3 regions of the Streptomyces sp. NBC_00289 genome follow, and region 3 is predicted to be linked to each of the others. Evidence: riboswitches for the same ligand, from Rfam matches in the RefSeq annotation. Region 3 holds a riboswitch; each other region holds the start of a gene.

Region 1 (5,123 bases), 1.8 Mb from region 3:
CCGTACGGCGACGAGGTGGACTGAACTCTTCGCCGCACCGGGACGGGTGGCCGCGCAGCACGAGCCGGGGACCGCGAATCCGCCCGCGTCGGTGAACCGGGTGCGGTGCGGCCGTGCAGGAACGCTTCCGCCCCGGAGGCTTCACCGGCAGGAACGCTTCGGCCCCGGGTACTTCGCCGGCAGGACGCTTCCGTCCCGGCAGCTGCGCCGGCAGGGAATCCCTACGTCCCCGGTACTTCACGGCAGGAACGGTGAGGCGGCCGAGGCGGGCGGGACCGAACGCCTCGCACTGACCGTCCGCTTCAGCGGGACCGTCCGCTTCAGCGCTTGCGCCGCCGACCCCTGCCGCCACGCGCGGGAGCCTCCTGGGGCTCCGCCGTCACCGCCTCGGGATTCGGCCGGTCGGCGGCGACCACCAGGGCCGCGAGAGCCGTCGTGACGGGCACGGAGGCGACCAGGCCGATCGAGCCGACGAGCGTGCGCACGATCTCCTCCGCGACGAGTTCACTGTTGGCGACCGTCCCCACACTGCTCTGTGCGATGGAGAAGAGCAGCAACAGAGGCAGCGCCGCGCCCGCGTAGGCGAGCACGAGTGTGTTGACGACGGACGCGATGTGGTCGCGTCCGATGCGGATGCCCGCGCGGTACAGCCCACGCCGGCCCATCGACGGTTTCGCCTCGTGCAGCTCCCAGACCGCGGACGTCTGGGTGACCGTCACGTCGTCGAGGACACCGAGCGAGCCGATGATGATGCCGGCGAGCAGCAGACCGCTCATGTCGATCGACGGGAACAGGCCGTGGATCAGGCCGGTGTTGTCGTCCGTGTTGCCGGTGAGCGCGGCCCAGCCGTTGAACAACGAGCCGAGTACGCCGATCAGCACCAGCGAGATGAGGGTTCCGAGCACGGCGACCGACGTACGGGCCGACAGACCGTGGCACAGATACAGGGCGATGAGCATGATGGCGCTCGCCCCGACCACGGCCACGGCCAGCGGATTCGAGCCCTGCAGAATCGCAGGCAGGATGAACAGGGTCAGCACCAGGAAGCTGGCGGCCAGCGCCACCAGCGCCATGATGCCGCGCAGCCGTCCCACCACCACGACGGCCACCGCGAAGATGCCGGCGAGCAGGGCCATGGGGAACCTGCGGTTCACGTCGGTGACGGAGTACTGCAAATCCTTGGGTGCGGAAGGCTCGTAGGCGACCACGACCTTCTCACCCTCGTGCAACTGCCGTGACTGGTCCGGCTGGACGATCTCCGTGAACGTACGGCCCTTGTCGTCACCGGTGTCGACCCGGATCGTCGCCTTCTTGCAGGTCCCGTTCGCCTGCTGCTGGGCGGACGAGCCCTCGGCGGTGGAGGTGTCACCTGTCGGTGCGCCCCCGGAGGCGTTCACCGACGCACAGCTCACGCTCACCACCTCGGTGACCGTGGCGTGCTGGGTCTGGCGGTCGAAGCCGACACCGGTGCGCTCGTGTGCCGGGGCGCCGCCGGGCCACAGCACCACGAGCCCGACCACCACCGCCATGCCGAACGGGATGAGGATCGCCGCGATGACCTTGCGCAGATGCTTGGACACGGGTGCGGCCGGCCCGTGACTGTGCGAGTGCCCGTGGCCGCCACCGGAGCCCGAGCCGTGCCCGTCGTCGGAGCCGTGGCCGGACCCGCCGCTGGGGCCCGGTCCGTGGGCGTGCCCGCCACCGGAGCCGTGGTGGACGCCACCCGCGAAGTTGTGGCCGGGTCCGAGGCCGTGGTTGTGCCCGTCGCCCTGGCCGTCTCCTCGGCCGGGCCCGCGGGGCGGCTCGGACGGCGGGTACGGGGGCTGATGCGTCGTGGTCACCGACCGATCATCGCAAGAACGGCAGGGGCCCTCTGTTCACCGCGCCCGAATTGACGCTAGCGTGGAGTCACCTTTGCACACGCGGGAGCTCGGAGCACCGGGCTGAGAGGGCGCTGACCTCCGTCTTTGCGGTGTTTCACAGGGACGTCACCCGAACCGAGTGATGTTTCACATGAAACATCGGCAGACGGACATCGCTGCGTCGACCGCCGAACCTGTTACCGGGTAATGCCGGCGTAGGGAGTAGGTCTCATGACCAACAAGGACGCACGCACGCCTGCCTCCACGCAGATTCCGACGGATCCTTCGAAGGAGGGCGCGACCAGCGGGGAGAGCGGGAAGTCCATCGGCTGGCACAAGGGGTATGTCGAGGGCTCACGCCCCGACCTGAGGGTGCCGGTCCGTCAGGTGCACCTCACCAACGGGCAGTCGGTCACGCTGTACGACACCTCGGGCCCGTACACCGATCCCCTCCTCGACACCGACGTCCGCCGGGGCCTGCCTCCGCTGCGGGAGAACTGGATCGTCGCCCGTGGCGACACCGAGGAGTACGCAGGCCGTCCCGTCCGGCCCGAGGACGACGGCGTCAAGCACACCTCACCGCGAGGCGGTCTGCGCAACCTCGACGCTGTCTTCCCCGGACGGCCGCGTCAGCCGCGCCGCAGCCGTGACGGCGAGGCGGTCACGCAGCTGGCCTACGCGCGCCGCGGCGAGGTCACACCCGAGATGGAGTACGTGGCCATCCGGGAGAACGTGGCACCCGAGGTGGTCCGCGAGGAGATCGCGGCGGGGCGTGCGGTGTTGCCGGCCAACGTCAACCACCCGGAGATCGAGCCGATGATCATCGGCAAGCGGTTCCTGGTGAAGGTCAACGCCAACATCGGGAATTCCGCGGTGACTTCCTCTATCGAGGAAGAGGTCGAGAAGATGACCTGGGCGACCCGCTGGGGCGCCGACACGGTCATGGACCTGTCCACCGGCCGCAACATCCACACCACTCGGGAATGGGTGCTGCGCAACTCCCCCGTTCCCATCGGCACGGTGCCGCTCTACCAGGCTCTGGAGAAGGTCGACGGGCGCGCCGAGGAGCTGACCTGGGAGATCTACAAGGACACGGTCGTCGAACAGGCCGAGCAGGGCGTGGACTACATGACCGTCCACGCGGGCGTGCGCCTGCCGTACGTACCGCTGACGGCGAACCGCAAGACCGGCATCGTCTCCCGTGGCGGTTCGATCATGGCCGCCTGGTGCCTCGCGCACCACCGCGAGAGTTTCCTGTACGAGAACTTCGAGGAACTCTGCGAGATCCTCGCCGCCTACGACGTCACGTACTCGCTCGGCGACGGCCTCAGGCCGGGCTCGATCGCGGACGCCAACGACGAGGCGCAGTTCGCGGAGTTGCGGACGCTCGGGGAACTCAACCGGACAGCCAAGCGTTTCAACGTACAGACCATGATCGAAGGCCCGGGACATGTCCCGATGCACAAGATCAAGGAGAACATCGACCTTCAGCAGGAGATCTGCGATGAAGCTCCGTTCTATACCCTCGGCCCGCTGACGACGGACGTCGCGCCGGCGTACGACCACATCACCTCCGGCATCGGCGCCGCGATGATCGCCTGGTGGGGCACGGCCATGCTCTGCTACGTCACGCCCAAGGAGCACCTGGGCCTGCCCAACCGTGACGACGTCAAGACCGGAGTCATCACGTACAAGATCGCCGCCCATGCGGCCGATCTCGCCAAGGGCCACCCGGGTGCGCAGGAATGGGACGACGCGCTCTCCGACGCCCGGTTCGAGTTCCGCTGGGAGGACCAGTTCAACCTGGCCCTCGATCCGGACACGGCCCGGGAGTTCCACGACGAGACGCTGCCCGCCGAACCCGCCAAGACGGCTCACTTCTGCTCGATGTGCGGGCCGAAGTTCTGCAGCATGAAGATCTCCCAGGACATCCGCCGCGAACACGGCGGATCCCGGGAGGCGGTCGAGGAGGGGATGGCTCAGAAGTCGAAGGAGTTCGCGGCGGCCGGCAACCGGGTCTATCTGCCGGTCGTCGACTGATCCCGAGGCACGCACGGTCGGCCGACGGCCGGGTGTCCGGCTTGCGCTCCCCGAGGCGGGGTCCTCCGATGCGGAGGGGTGCCCCGGGGCGGGGGCGCAAGCCGAGGGCTACTCCGGCTGGTGGTCCGGTCCTCCGAAGTCCGGGCTGGTGTAGTCCGGGCTCGTGAAGCTCGGACGCGGACTCGCGGGACCGTCGTCGGGGCTGCTGAAACCCGGGCGGCCGTAACCGAGGTGCGGCATGCGGTTGATCGGCGCCTGCGGTGCCGCACGGTGCAGTGCGGCGCTGCCGGGGTCGGCCAGTGCCTCCCGTAGGAAAGGCAGGATGCCGCGCTCCAGCAGGGCTTCGCGCCAGGTCTCCCCGGCCCGGGCCACTTCCGCGCTCATCTCGCCGTACGGTCCGGCGGTGAGTGAGGGCCTGTTGCGCAGAGCCGTGAGCAGCAGCCCGACGGCGGCGACCAGGATGGCGGCCGCGGTGACGGCGCCGAACACCCAGCCGGCGGTGATCATGGTCTGGGCGAACGCCGGCTCGGGGTCCAGCATTTTCAGGATGTAACCCACGAGCAGGAAGATCGCCGCGGCGGTTCCGGCGAGGACGGGGGCCAGGACCGCGACGACGGCGACGGCGCCCGCGCCGGCCGTCTCGGCGACCTCTCCCATGGTGGTGGCGAGCCCCATCGCGCTCGCGCCCGGCTCCAGGGGGCCGGTTTCGCGAACAGACGAGGGGGTGGACGGCGCCGGCTGGCGTAGTTCCTCGCGGACCTTCACGTAGTGCTGGTACTCGGTCGCCGCGGCCGCCGTGATGAGTGCGGTGGCGTTGAGCGCCATGGTGCGCAGCTGTTCGGTGTTGAGCCGCTGTCCGACAGCGGCCAGTTCCGGGCGGTGTGGGGCGGAGCGCAGCGCCTCATCGAGGATCCGCTCGTATTCCTGGCGGTCCTCGCTCAGCAGGTGCTGCGGAACGCTGTTCATCTGCATCCCCCGATGCTCCGTAGGGCTGGTGGCTCGCATGACGACGAGCCGTCGGGCAGAAACGGAGGGGAGCCTGCTACGGATAAGCCGATGGTAGAGCGGTGACGGCACAAGGTGACAGGGGGTTTGCAGAAATTGGCCCCTGGCCTGCGCCGTCGTCCGTCAGTCCGCCGTGGGGGCGTTTGCCCCCCGAATGCTCAGATGTCCAGGGGAAGTTGCTGCACCAGGAGCTTTCCGGCCATGGTCACTCCGCCG
Region 2 (5,123 bases), 4.0 Mb from region 3:
TGGTCGGCCGGGGCCCGCGCCGGACGGGCGTTCGGGTTGTTCGGTTCAGACGGCGAGCGCCTGGGCCCGGCGCTTCACCTCCGTGCCGCGATTCTCGCTCAGGGCCTGCGCGGGGGTGCCGGGCAGGCTCGGGTCGGGGGTGAAGAGCCACTCGAGCATCTCTTCGTCGGAGAAGCCGTCGTCCCTCAGCAGCGTCAAAGTCCCGGACAGGCCCTTGACGACCTTGTCCCCGTCGATGAAGGCGGCGGGAACGTGCAGCGCGCGGTTCTCACCACGGCGTACGGCGATGAGCTGGCCGTCCTTGACCAGCTGGCGCGCACGCGTCACCTCGACATCGAGCATTTCCGCGATGTCGGGGAGGGTGAGCCAGGCAGGGACGAGAGCATCGATCTTTGCGTCAATCTCGGTCACAGGATCAAGCGTGCCATCCCGGACTGACAGTCGGAAGCCGGACCCCCGCGACCTGCGGCTCCGATCCACCCGGAGAGGTCCCGCCGGGAGGCCCCACACCCGGAGAGGTCCGGCCCCGGGGCCGCCCGGGAAGATCCCGTCCTGACAGGTCCCCCACAGAGGTCCACCCAGGGAAGCAGGACCGGGGAGGCCGGCCCGGACAGGTCCTACGCCGTGGCCGCCTTCAGTGGCCTGGCCGGGTCGGTCAGCAGGGCCGGGTCCATGGGTGTGCCCGCCTCGATGAGGCGCCGTCCCTGGGCGAGGTCCCGCGGGCGGCCGACCGCCAGCAGGGCGATCAGACGGTCGTCGAGCAGCCAGCAGACGGTCCAGGCCGGACCGGCCGGGTCGCCGCGCCACACGGTGGCGTCGGCCGACGCGTGGTGGCCGACGTACTGGACGAAGCGGCCGAACTGCTCGGACCAGAAGTACGGCACCGGATCGTAGACGGCCGGGGTCTCGCCGACGATGTTCGCGGCCACCGTGCGCGGGCCCTGGAGGGCGTTGTCCCAGTGGTGGATCAGCAGGCGCTCGCCGTACCTGCCCGAGGGGAACGAGGCGCAGTCGCCGACCGCGTGCACGTCCGGCGCGGAGGTGCGCAGGTGGTCGTCGGCCAGGACGTCGCCCCGGGGGCCGAGCTCGATGCCGGAGCCGGCCAGCCAGCCGGTGGCGGGCCGGGCGCCGATGCCGACCACGACGGCGCCCGCGGGCAGCCGTGAGCCGTCGTCGAGGACGACCGCGCCGGGCTCGACGCGCTCCACGCGCGCGTGGGTGCGCAAGGTCACACCGTGGTCGGCGTACCAGGCGGCCATCGGGGCGGCCACCTCGGCGGGCAGCGCGCCCGCGAGCGGCCGGTCCGCGGCCTCGACGACCGTCACCGCGCAGCCCGCCTCGCGCGCCGCCGTGGCGAACTCCGCGCCGATCCAGCCGGCCCCGACGACGACGACGTCGTGCTGCCGGGCGAGCACCGGGCGCAGCCGTTCGGCGTCGTCCAGGGTGCGCAGCAGATGCACACCGGGCACCCCCTCCGCGCCCGGCAGCAGGATCGGTTCGGCGCCGGTGGCGAGGACCAGTTCGTCGTACGGCACCGGGCCCTCGGCGGTGTCCAGCTCGTGGTCGCCGGGGCGGACGCCCAGCACCTCCCGCCCCAGCGTCAGTTCGATGCCGAGCGCCTCGAAGTCGACGTCGAAGGCGGAGCCCTCGGACGTGCCGAGCAGCACCGCCTTGGACAACGGCGGCCGGTCGTAGGGCTGGTGGGGCTCCGCGCCGATCAGCGTGACGCTGCCGGTGAAGCCCTGCTCCCGCACGGCGACCGCGGTCTGCACGCCTGCCATGCCCGCGCCCACGACGACCACGCGCCGCGGCTGTGACGTGCCGGATTCCTGCGTCTGCTCGCTCACCTGATCACCATAGACAACTGACAATTTGTCAGTCAGCGGTCGTGCTCAGTGACCTGTTCCACAACGCTCGTCCCGCTGCCGGGCCGCGACTCCCACTCCCACGTCTCCTCGAGCCGCAGCCGGCCGTCGGCCAGCTCCAGGACCGTGGCCGCGCAGTGTCCGGAGGCGGTCGTTCCGTCGTGCTTGAGCTGCACGTACCGGAAGTCCAGCCGGTCGCCGTCCCGGGTCCCCACGAGATGCCCGCGGACGACGTCCCCGCCCGCGTACTCGGCCCAGATCTCGCCGTCCTTCTCGTGGTAGGCGAACCGGGTCCGCGTACCGACCTGACCCGGTGCCTGGTCGGCGACCGGGGCGAGGAGGAGACCGTCGAGCGAACGTGCCACGGCTGGAGGCTCCCTTACTGAGACGGACGGCAGCGGGCTAGGGTGGCCAACGTAGAGCACTCGCGGGAGCCCGGACGCACCGGGCTGAGAGGGAGGCTGGCGGCCTCCGACCGTACGAACCTGATCCGGGTCATGCCGGCGAAGGGAGGGGCTGGACGCCCATGTCGTCTCCACGTACGTCAGACGTCCTCGTCATCGGGGGCGGGATCATCGGGCTGGTCACGGCCTGGCGGGCCGCGCAACGCGGTTTCGCCACCGCCGTGGTGGACCCCGGGCCGGGCGGCGGAGCCGCGCAGGTGGCGGCCGGGATGCTGGCCGCCGTCACGGAACTGCACTACGGCGAGCAGACCCTGCTCGGCCTGAACCTCGCCTCGGCCCGCCGCTATCCGGACTTCGTGGCCGAGCTCACCGACCTCACCGGGCACGACCTGGGCTACCGGCAGTGCGGCACGCTCGCGGTCGCACTGGACGCCGACGATCGCGCCCACCTCCGTGAACTGCACACCCTGCAGCGGCAGTCGGGCCTGGAATCGGAGTGGCTGTCCGGGCGGGAGTGCCGGCGCCTGGAGCCGTTGCTCGCGCCGGGAGTGCGCGGCGGGCTCCGGGTCGACGGCGACCACCAGATCGACCCCCGGCGGCTGGCGGGCGCCCTGGTGGCCGCGTGCGAGCGGACGGGCGTCGTCTTCCACCGCGCGCGGGCCGACCGGCTCAGTGTCGACCGGGGCCGGGCCACCGGCGTCGCCACGGCCGACGGCACCGCGCTCGGCGCCGGCCAGGTGGTGCTGGCCGGCGGCAGCCTGAGCGGGCGGCTCGCCGGCGTCCCCGACGAGGTGCTGCCGCCGGTGCGGCCGGTGAAGGGGCAAGTGCTGCGGCTGACCGTGCCGAAGCCGTACGCGCCGTTCCTGAGCCGCACGGTGCGCGCCGTGGTCCGCGGCAGCCACGTCTACCTGGTGCCCCGGGAGAACGGTGAGCTCGTGGTCGGGGCGACCAGCGAGGAACTCGGCTGGGACACCACGGTGACGGCGGGCGGGGTCTACGAGTTGCTGCGCGACGCGCACGAGCTGGTCCCCGGCATCACGGAGCTGCCCCTGACCGAGACCCGCGCGGGACTGCGCCCCGGCTCCCCCGACAACGCGCCGCTGCTCGGCCCGACCGCCCTGCCGGGCCTGCTGCTGGCCACCGGCCACTACCGCAACGGTGTGCTGCTGACGCCGGTCACCGGCGACGCCCTGGCGCACGCCCTGGCCACCGGTGACCTTCCGGAGGAGGCCCGCCCCTTCACGCCCCGGCGCTTCGGCGCCGTCGCCCGCACGGAGCAGCCCGTATGAACATCTCGGTCAACGGCGAGCCCCGGCGGATCGAGCCGGGCACCGGTCTGGACGCGCTCGTGCGGTCCCTGACCCCGGCGCCCTCGGGGGTGGCCGCCGCCCTCAACGAAACCGTCGTCCCGCGCGCGCGGTGGTCCGCCACCGCCCTCTCCGAGGGAGACCGCGTGGAAGTCCTCACCGCCGTCCAAGGAGGCTGACCCATGGCCGACGATCCCTTCGTCCTCGGGAGCATGCCCTTCACGTCCCGTCTGATCATGGGTACGGGCGGTGCGCCCAGCCTGGACGTCCTGGAGCGCGCGCTGGTGGCCTCCGGGACGGAGCTGACGACGGTCGCGATGCGGCGGGTGAATCCCTCGGTGCACGGCTCCGTGCTGTCGGTGCTGGAGCGGCTGGGCATCCGGGTGCTGCCCAACACGGCGGGGTGCTTCACGGCGGGCGAGGCGGTGCTCACGGCCCGGCTGGCGCGGGAGGCGCTGGGCACCGGCCTGGTCAAGCTGGAGGTCATCGCCGACGAGCGCACGCTGCTGCCGGACCCGGTCGAGCTGCTGGAGGCGGCGGAGACCCTCGTCGACGACGGGTTCACGGTGCTGCCGTACACGAACGACGATCCCGTGCTGGCGCGGAAACTGGAGGACGTCGGGTGCGCGGCGGTCATGCCGCTGGGCTCGCCGATCGGGTCGGGTCTCGGCATCCGCAACCCGCACAACTTCCAGCTGATCGTGGAGCACGCGCGCGTGCCGGTGATCCTCGACGCGGGCGCCGGTACGGCCTCGGACGTGGCGCTGGCCATGGAGCTGGGGTGCGCCGGCGTGATGCTCGCCTCGGCCGTGACCCGGGCGCAGGAGCCGGTGCTGATGGCCGCCGCCATGCGGAGCGGGGTGGAGGCGGGAAGGCTCGCGCGACTGGCGGGCCGGATTCCCCGGCGTCACTTCGCCGAGGCCTCGTCGCCCGCGGAGGGTCTGGCCGTACTGGACCCGGAGCGTCCGGCGTTCTGAGCGGCGCCGAGGTCCCGTCGGCGGCCCGCGACGGCCTCGGCCGGGTGTGCGAAGCGTCACAGGTCGGCTGCAGTCCCGCCCCGATATCGGGTGAAACCGCGGGGCTGTCCGCGTCGGCTCGTACACTCACCTGCGTGGATACGACCCTTCAGGACCCGCTTGTCGGGCAGGTGCTCGACGGCCGCTATCGCGTCGACGCGCGGATCGCGGTCGGCGGGATGGCCACGGTCTACCGGGCCCTGGACACCCGTCTGGACCGTGTGCTCGCGCTGAAGGTGATGCACCCGGCGCTCGCCGCCGACGGTTCCTTCGTCGAGCGGTTCATCCGCGAGGCGAAGTCCGTTGCCCGGCTCGCGCACCCCAACGTCGTGCAGGTCTTCGACCAGGGCACCGACGGGTCGTACGTCTATCTCGCCATGGAGTACGTCGCCGGCTGCACCCTGCGTGACGTGCTGCGCGAGCGCGGGGCGCTGCAGCCGCGCGCCGCCCTGGACATCCTGGAGCCGGTGCTCGCCGCACTGGGCGCCGCCCACCGCGCCGGGTTCGTGCACCGGGACATGAAGCCCGAGA
Region 3 (5,123 bases):
GACGAGGCGTGGGCTGCGATCCAAAACTGGCTCTCTGCGGTCCGGGGCGCCTCGCGTGCGGCACCTCCGGCTGATTTTTCCGAGCTCCCGACCGCGCTCGCCGCGTCGAGCCTACGTAATAGTCTCGAAGTGGAAGTGACGAGGACATCGTGGATTGTCGACCGGGCCGACGTCCGCTCGTCCGATCTCCGAAATCGTATTGCGAAGGTGAAGTACGACAGGGTCGCCTTCCGGCGTCCTGGGCAAACGGCGCCTCTGTCTCATTTCGAGTTCGAAGTGACCGGTGTCGAAGACGAGGCCGCCGCTCCAAATACTTTGCGGCGTGACTCGTATCAAGCCTTCCTGGGTGACTTCCTGGAAGTCTGTGCGGACAGGACGAACGGCGGTCGGGTCGACAAGCGCACGAGTGCCAAGTATTTTCACGGCCTGACGGAGCTGGGCATTGTCAGCAGAAAGCCCGAGTGGCTGACGGACGGCAGACTGGAGGTGCAGATACTGGCCAGGGAGAGTGCGCCGCAAGCAGTACAGTCCCGCAACTGGGGGCTGATGCGTTTCTGGTGCGCTCTCGCGACGCTGACCGCAGGACTGTTCGCACTCAGCGTCGGACAAGGTGAAGGCCTGTTGTCGGACAGCTCACCGGACATCGTTTCGGCGGCGATGCAGACTCTTGGTTTCCTGGCCCTGGTTCTCGGTTCTTTCTTCCTGTTCAAAGACCCGCCGGGCCCCGTCTCGCGTGCTCGTCGACTGGTGATCGTCGTGTGCACGGTGATGGCGGCGGTGGCGATCAGCATCCCGTCCATGGGGCGAGGCAACGCCGCGGACGCGACCGCGTTTCTGGGCCTCCTGCCACTCATTGTCTCGCTGTCTCGGACTGGAATGAGAGGCTGAGTCCGTCCTGCCCCAGGGCCCGTTTCTCTCCGCGGCGCTGCGGAGGGCGGAGGGACCTGGCGCCACGCGCATGGCCCGAAGGCTCCCCCGGGGCCCGGCCGTCTCCTGGCCACCCGATTCGATCTGCGACACTGGTACAGCCATGCCTAAGCCCGGAGAACTTACTTTCGTCGCCCCCCGCGGAGCCAAGAAGCCGCCGCGGCACCTTGCCGATCTCACGCCCGCCGAGCGCAAGGAAGCCGTCGCCGCGATCGGTGAGAAGCCGTTTCGTGCCAAGCAGCTCTCGCAGCACTACTTCGCGCGGTACGCGCACGACCCGGAGCAGTGGACCGACATCCCGTCCGGCTCGCGCGGCAAGCTGCAGGAGGCGCTGCTGCCGGAGCTGATGTCGGTCGTGCGGCATCTGTCGACCGACCAGGACACCACCCGCAAGACGCTGTGGAAGCTGTTCGACGGCACGCTTGTCGAGTCGGTGCTCATGCGCTACCCGGACCGGGTCACCATGTGCATCAGCTCCCAGGCGGGTTGCGGGATGAACTGCCCGTTCTGCGCGACCGGGCAGGCGGGTCTGGACCGCAACCTGTCGACCGCCGAGATCGTGCACCAGATCGTGGACGGGATGCGGGCGCTGCGGGAGGGTGAGATTCCCGGCGGGCCCGCGCGGCTGTCCAACATCGTGTTCATGGGCATGGGCGAGCCCCTCGCCAACTACAACAGGGTGGTCGGTTCCATCCGGCGGCTCACCGACCCCGAGCCCGACGGGCTCGGGCTGTCGCAGCGTGGGATCACCGTCTCGACGGTCGGTCTCGTGCCGGCCATCCACCGCTTCGCCGACGAGGGCTTCAAGTGCCGGCTGGCGATCTCGCTGCACGCGCCGGACGACGAGCTGCGCGACACCCTCGTCCCCGTGAACACGCGGTGGAAGGTGCGCGAGGTGCTGGACGCCGGATGGGAGTACGCCGCCAAGTCGGGGCGCCGGCTGTCGATCGAGTACGCGCTGATCCGGGACATCAACGACCAGGCCTGGCGCGGTGACCGGCTCGGCCGGCTGCTCAAGGGCAAGCCGGTGCACGTCAACCTGATCCCGCTGAACCCGACGCCGGGCTCCAAGTGGACCGCTTCGCGGCCCGAGGACGAGAAGGCGTTCGTCGAGGCGATCGCCGCGCATGGCGTACCGGTGACCGTCCGGGACACCCGTGGCCAGGAGATCGACGGGGCGTGCGGTCAGCTCGCCGCGACCGAGCGGTAGTCTGATCGCGTCAGGACAACTTCATACTCATCTTCATATTCCGACAGGGGAGCGCCACAGCGCTGAGAGTGCGGGACAGACCGCAGACCCTCTGAACCTCGCCCAGGTCATTCTGGGTAGGAAGTTCGGTCATCACTCAAGCTGTTGCGCCCTGCCCGGGAACCGTGGGTTCCTCGGGCAGGGCCGCGTCTCTTCCTGGTCAGCCAGGAGGAATCAGTGAGCACCACCAGGAAGTTCACGGCCGTGGCCCTCGGCCTGGGCCTCGTCACGCTGCCCGCACTCACCGCGTGCGGGTCCTCGTCCGGCTCGGGCAACGGCGGCTCCGGTTCCCGGACCGTGACCCTCGTCAGCCACGACTCGTGGGCCGTCTCGAAGAGCGTGCTCGCGGACTTCGAGAAGCAGTCCGGCTACAAGGTGCGGGTCCTCAAGGACGGCGACGCCGGGCAGGCCGTCAACAAGGCCATCCTCACCAAGGACAACCCGCAGGGCGACGTCTTCTTCGGGGTCGACAACACCCTGCTGTCGCGGGCCCTCGACAACGGGCTGTTCCAGTCGTACGAGGCGAAGGATTCCGACCTGGTCAAGGCGGAGTACCGCGTCGACGGGGACAAGCACCGGGTCACCCCGATCGACACCGGCGACATCTGCGTCAACTACGACAAGGCATGGTTCGGCGCGCACAAGCTGACCCCGCCCAGTTCGTTCGCCGACCTGGTCAAGCCGGCGTACAAGAACCTGCTCGTCACCGAGAACGCCTCCACCTCCTCGCCCGGCCTCGGCTTCCTGCTCGGGTCCGCCGCCGCATACGGCGACGACGGCTGGCAGGGCTACTGGAAGAAGCTGAAGGCCAACGGCGTGAAGGTCGTCGACGGCTGGGAGCAGGCCTACAACGAGGAGTTCTCCGGCTCCGCCGGCGGCAGGAAGGCGAAGGCCGACCGGCCGCTTGTGGTCTCCTACGCCTCCTCGCCGCCCGCCGAGGTCATCTACGCCGACCCCAGGCCCACCACCGCGCCGACCGGCGTCGCGACCGGCACCTGCTTCCGCCAGACCGAGTACGCGGGTCTGCTGAGCAACGCCGGGAACACGAAGGGCGGCAAGGCGCTGCTCGACTTCCTGCTCACCAAGAGGTTCCAGGAGGACATGCCGCTCAACATGTTCGTCTACCCGGTACGGGAGGGCGCCCGCGTGCCCGCGGAGTTCACCCAGTACGGGCCGCAGGCCAAGGATCCGGAGACCATGGACCCGGCGAAGATCGCCGGCAGTCGCGACCAGTGGGTCAAGTCGTGGACCTCACTCGTACTGAAGTAGCCCCCCGGAAGGGCCGTGCGAGGGCCGCCAGGGGGAGCGCGGCGCGGCTCGGCCTCATGGTCGTGCCGGTCGCGTTCTTCGCGGTCTTCTTCGCCTACCCCGTCGCCGCGATCGTCGCGCGAGGCCTCGACGTCGACGGTGTGTGGCGGCTGGGCCGGATCGTGGACGTCCTGACCCAGCCCGACATCCGGCACGTCCTGTGGTTCACCACCTGGCAGGCGCTCGCCTCCACCGCGCTCACCCTGCTGATCGCGCTGCCCGGCGCGTACGTCTTCGCCCGCCTCGACTTTCCCGGCAAGCAGGTCCTGCGGGCCGTGGTGACCGTCCCGTTCGTGCTGCCGACGGTCGTCGTCGGTACGGCGTTCCTGGCCCTGGTCGGCCGGGGCGGGCTGCTCGACGAGCTGTGGGGCGTCCGGCTGGACACCACCGTGTGGGCGATCCTGCTCGCGCACGTCTTCTTCAACTACGCGGTCGTCGTACGGACGGTGGGCGGGCTGTGGGCGCAGCTCGACCCGCGTCAGGAGGAGGCCGCGCGGATGCTCGGCGCCTCGCGGCCGGCGGCCTGGCGGAGGGTCACGCTGCCCGCGCTCGCGCCCGCCGTGGCCGCCGCCGCGCTGATGGTCTTCCTGTTCACCTTCACCTCCTTCGGCGTGGTGCAGATCCTCGGCGGTCCGACCTTCTCGACGCTCGAGGTCGAGATCTACCGGCAGACGTCGGAGATCTTCGACCTCTCCACGGCCGCCGTGCTGACGCTGATCCAGTTCGGGGCGGTGGGCGCCGTCCTCGCCCTGCACGCCTGGACCGTACGGCGGCGGGAGACGGCCCTGCGGCTGGTGGACGCCTCCCTGACCGCGCGGCGGCCGCGCGGGGCCGGGCAGTGGGCGCTGCTCGCCGGCGTCCTGGCGTCGGTCGCCCTCCTGCTCGTGCTGCCGCTGGCCGTGCTGGTGCAGCGGTCGCTCGACGCGCCGGACTTCGGCTACTACCGCGCCCTGACCAGCGACGACGGCGGGATCTTCCTGGTCGCGCCGATCGAGGCGATCGGGAACTCGCTGGAGTACGCCGTCGTCGCCACCGCGATCGCCGTGCTGGTCGGCGCTCTCGCCGCCGTCGCCCTGACCCGGCGGGACGCGGGCCGGCTCGTCCGCGGTTTCGACGCGCTGCTGATGCTGCCGCTCGGGGTGTCCGCGGTGACCGTCGGCTTCGGTTTCCTGATCGCGCTCGACGAGCCGCCGCTGAACCTGCGGTCCTCCTGGATCCTGGTGCCGCTCGCGCAGGCGCTGGTCGGGATCCCCTTCGTCGTACGGACCATGTTGCCCGTGCTGCGGGCCGTGGACGGACGGCTGCGGGAGGCGGCGGCGGTGCTCGGGGCGTCGCCGTGGCGGGTGTGGCGGGAGGTCGACCTGCCGATGGTGCGGCGGGCGCTGCTGATCGCGGCCGGGTTCGCCTTCGCCGTGTCCCTCGGCGAGTTCGGGGCCACCGTGTTCATCGCGCGGCCCGACAACCCGACCCTGCCGGTCGCCGTGGCCCGGCTGCTGGGGCGGGCCGGTGAGCTCAACTACGGGCAGGCGATGGCCCTCTCGACGATTCTGATGGTGGTGTGCGCGGTGGCGCTGCTGGTACTCGAGCGGCTGCGGACCGACCGGACGGGGGAGTTCTGATGCTGCTGAGCCTGGAGGGC

The links. Region 3 has a riboswitch for thiamine pyrophosphate ahead of OG985_RS15370 (thiamine ABC transporter substrate binding subunit). Riboswitches for the same ligand answer to the same signal wherever they lie in the genome.
Region 1: it holds a riboswitch for thiamine pyrophosphate, as region 3 does, so the genes downstream of both, thiC (phosphomethylpyrimidine synthase ThiC) here and OG985_RS15370 (thiamine ABC transporter substrate binding subunit) in region 3, are expected to answer to the same signal.
Region 2: it holds a riboswitch for thiamine pyrophosphate, as region 3 does, so the genes downstream of both, thiO (glycine oxidase ThiO) here and OG985_RS15370 (thiamine ABC transporter substrate binding subunit) in region 3, are expected to answer to the same signal.

What each region holds. Positions count from the first base shown of each region.
Region 1 covers NZ_CP108046.1:5,213,451-5,218,573, forward strand. Annotated here, with positions in the region: gene OG985_RS23630 (YibE/F family protein) at 321-1,841, opposite strand; TPP riboswitch at 1,913-2,101, shown strand; gene thiC (phosphomethylpyrimidine synthase ThiC) at 2,094-3,902, shown strand; gene OG985_RS23640 (hypothetical protein) at 4,011-4,874, opposite strand; gene OG985_RS23645 (metallophosphoesterase) at 5,066-5,123, opposite strand, start outside.
Region 2 covers NZ_CP108046.1:7,377,943-7,383,065, reverse strand. Annotated here, with positions in the region: gene OG985_RS33365 (Rv2175c family DNA-binding protein) at 46-411, opposite strand; gene OG985_RS33360 (NAD(P)/FAD-dependent oxidoreductase) at 618-1,847, opposite strand; gene OG985_RS33355 (hypothetical protein) at 1,880-2,230, opposite strand; TPP riboswitch at 2,283-2,394, shown strand; gene thiO (glycine oxidase ThiO) at 2,392-3,558, shown strand; gene thiS (sulfur carrier protein ThiS) at 3,555-3,755, shown strand; gene OG985_RS33340 (thiazole synthase) at 3,759-4,553, shown strand; gene pknB (Stk1 family PASTA domain-containing Ser/Thr kinase) at 4,688-5,123, shown strand, end outside.
Region 3 covers NZ_CP108046.1:3,385,271-3,390,393, reverse strand. Annotated here, with positions in the region: gene OG985_RS15380 (CYTH domain-containing protein) at 1-888, shown strand, start outside; gene rlmN (23S rRNA (adenine(2503)-C(2))-methyltransferase RlmN) at 1,031-2,137, shown strand; TPP riboswitch at 2,173-2,278, shown strand; gene OG985_RS15370 (thiamine ABC transporter substrate binding subunit) at 2,354-3,445, shown strand; gene OG985_RS15365 (ABC transporter permease) at 3,421-5,103, shown strand; gene OG985_RS15360 (ABC transporter ATP-binding protein) at 5,103-5,123, shown strand, end outside.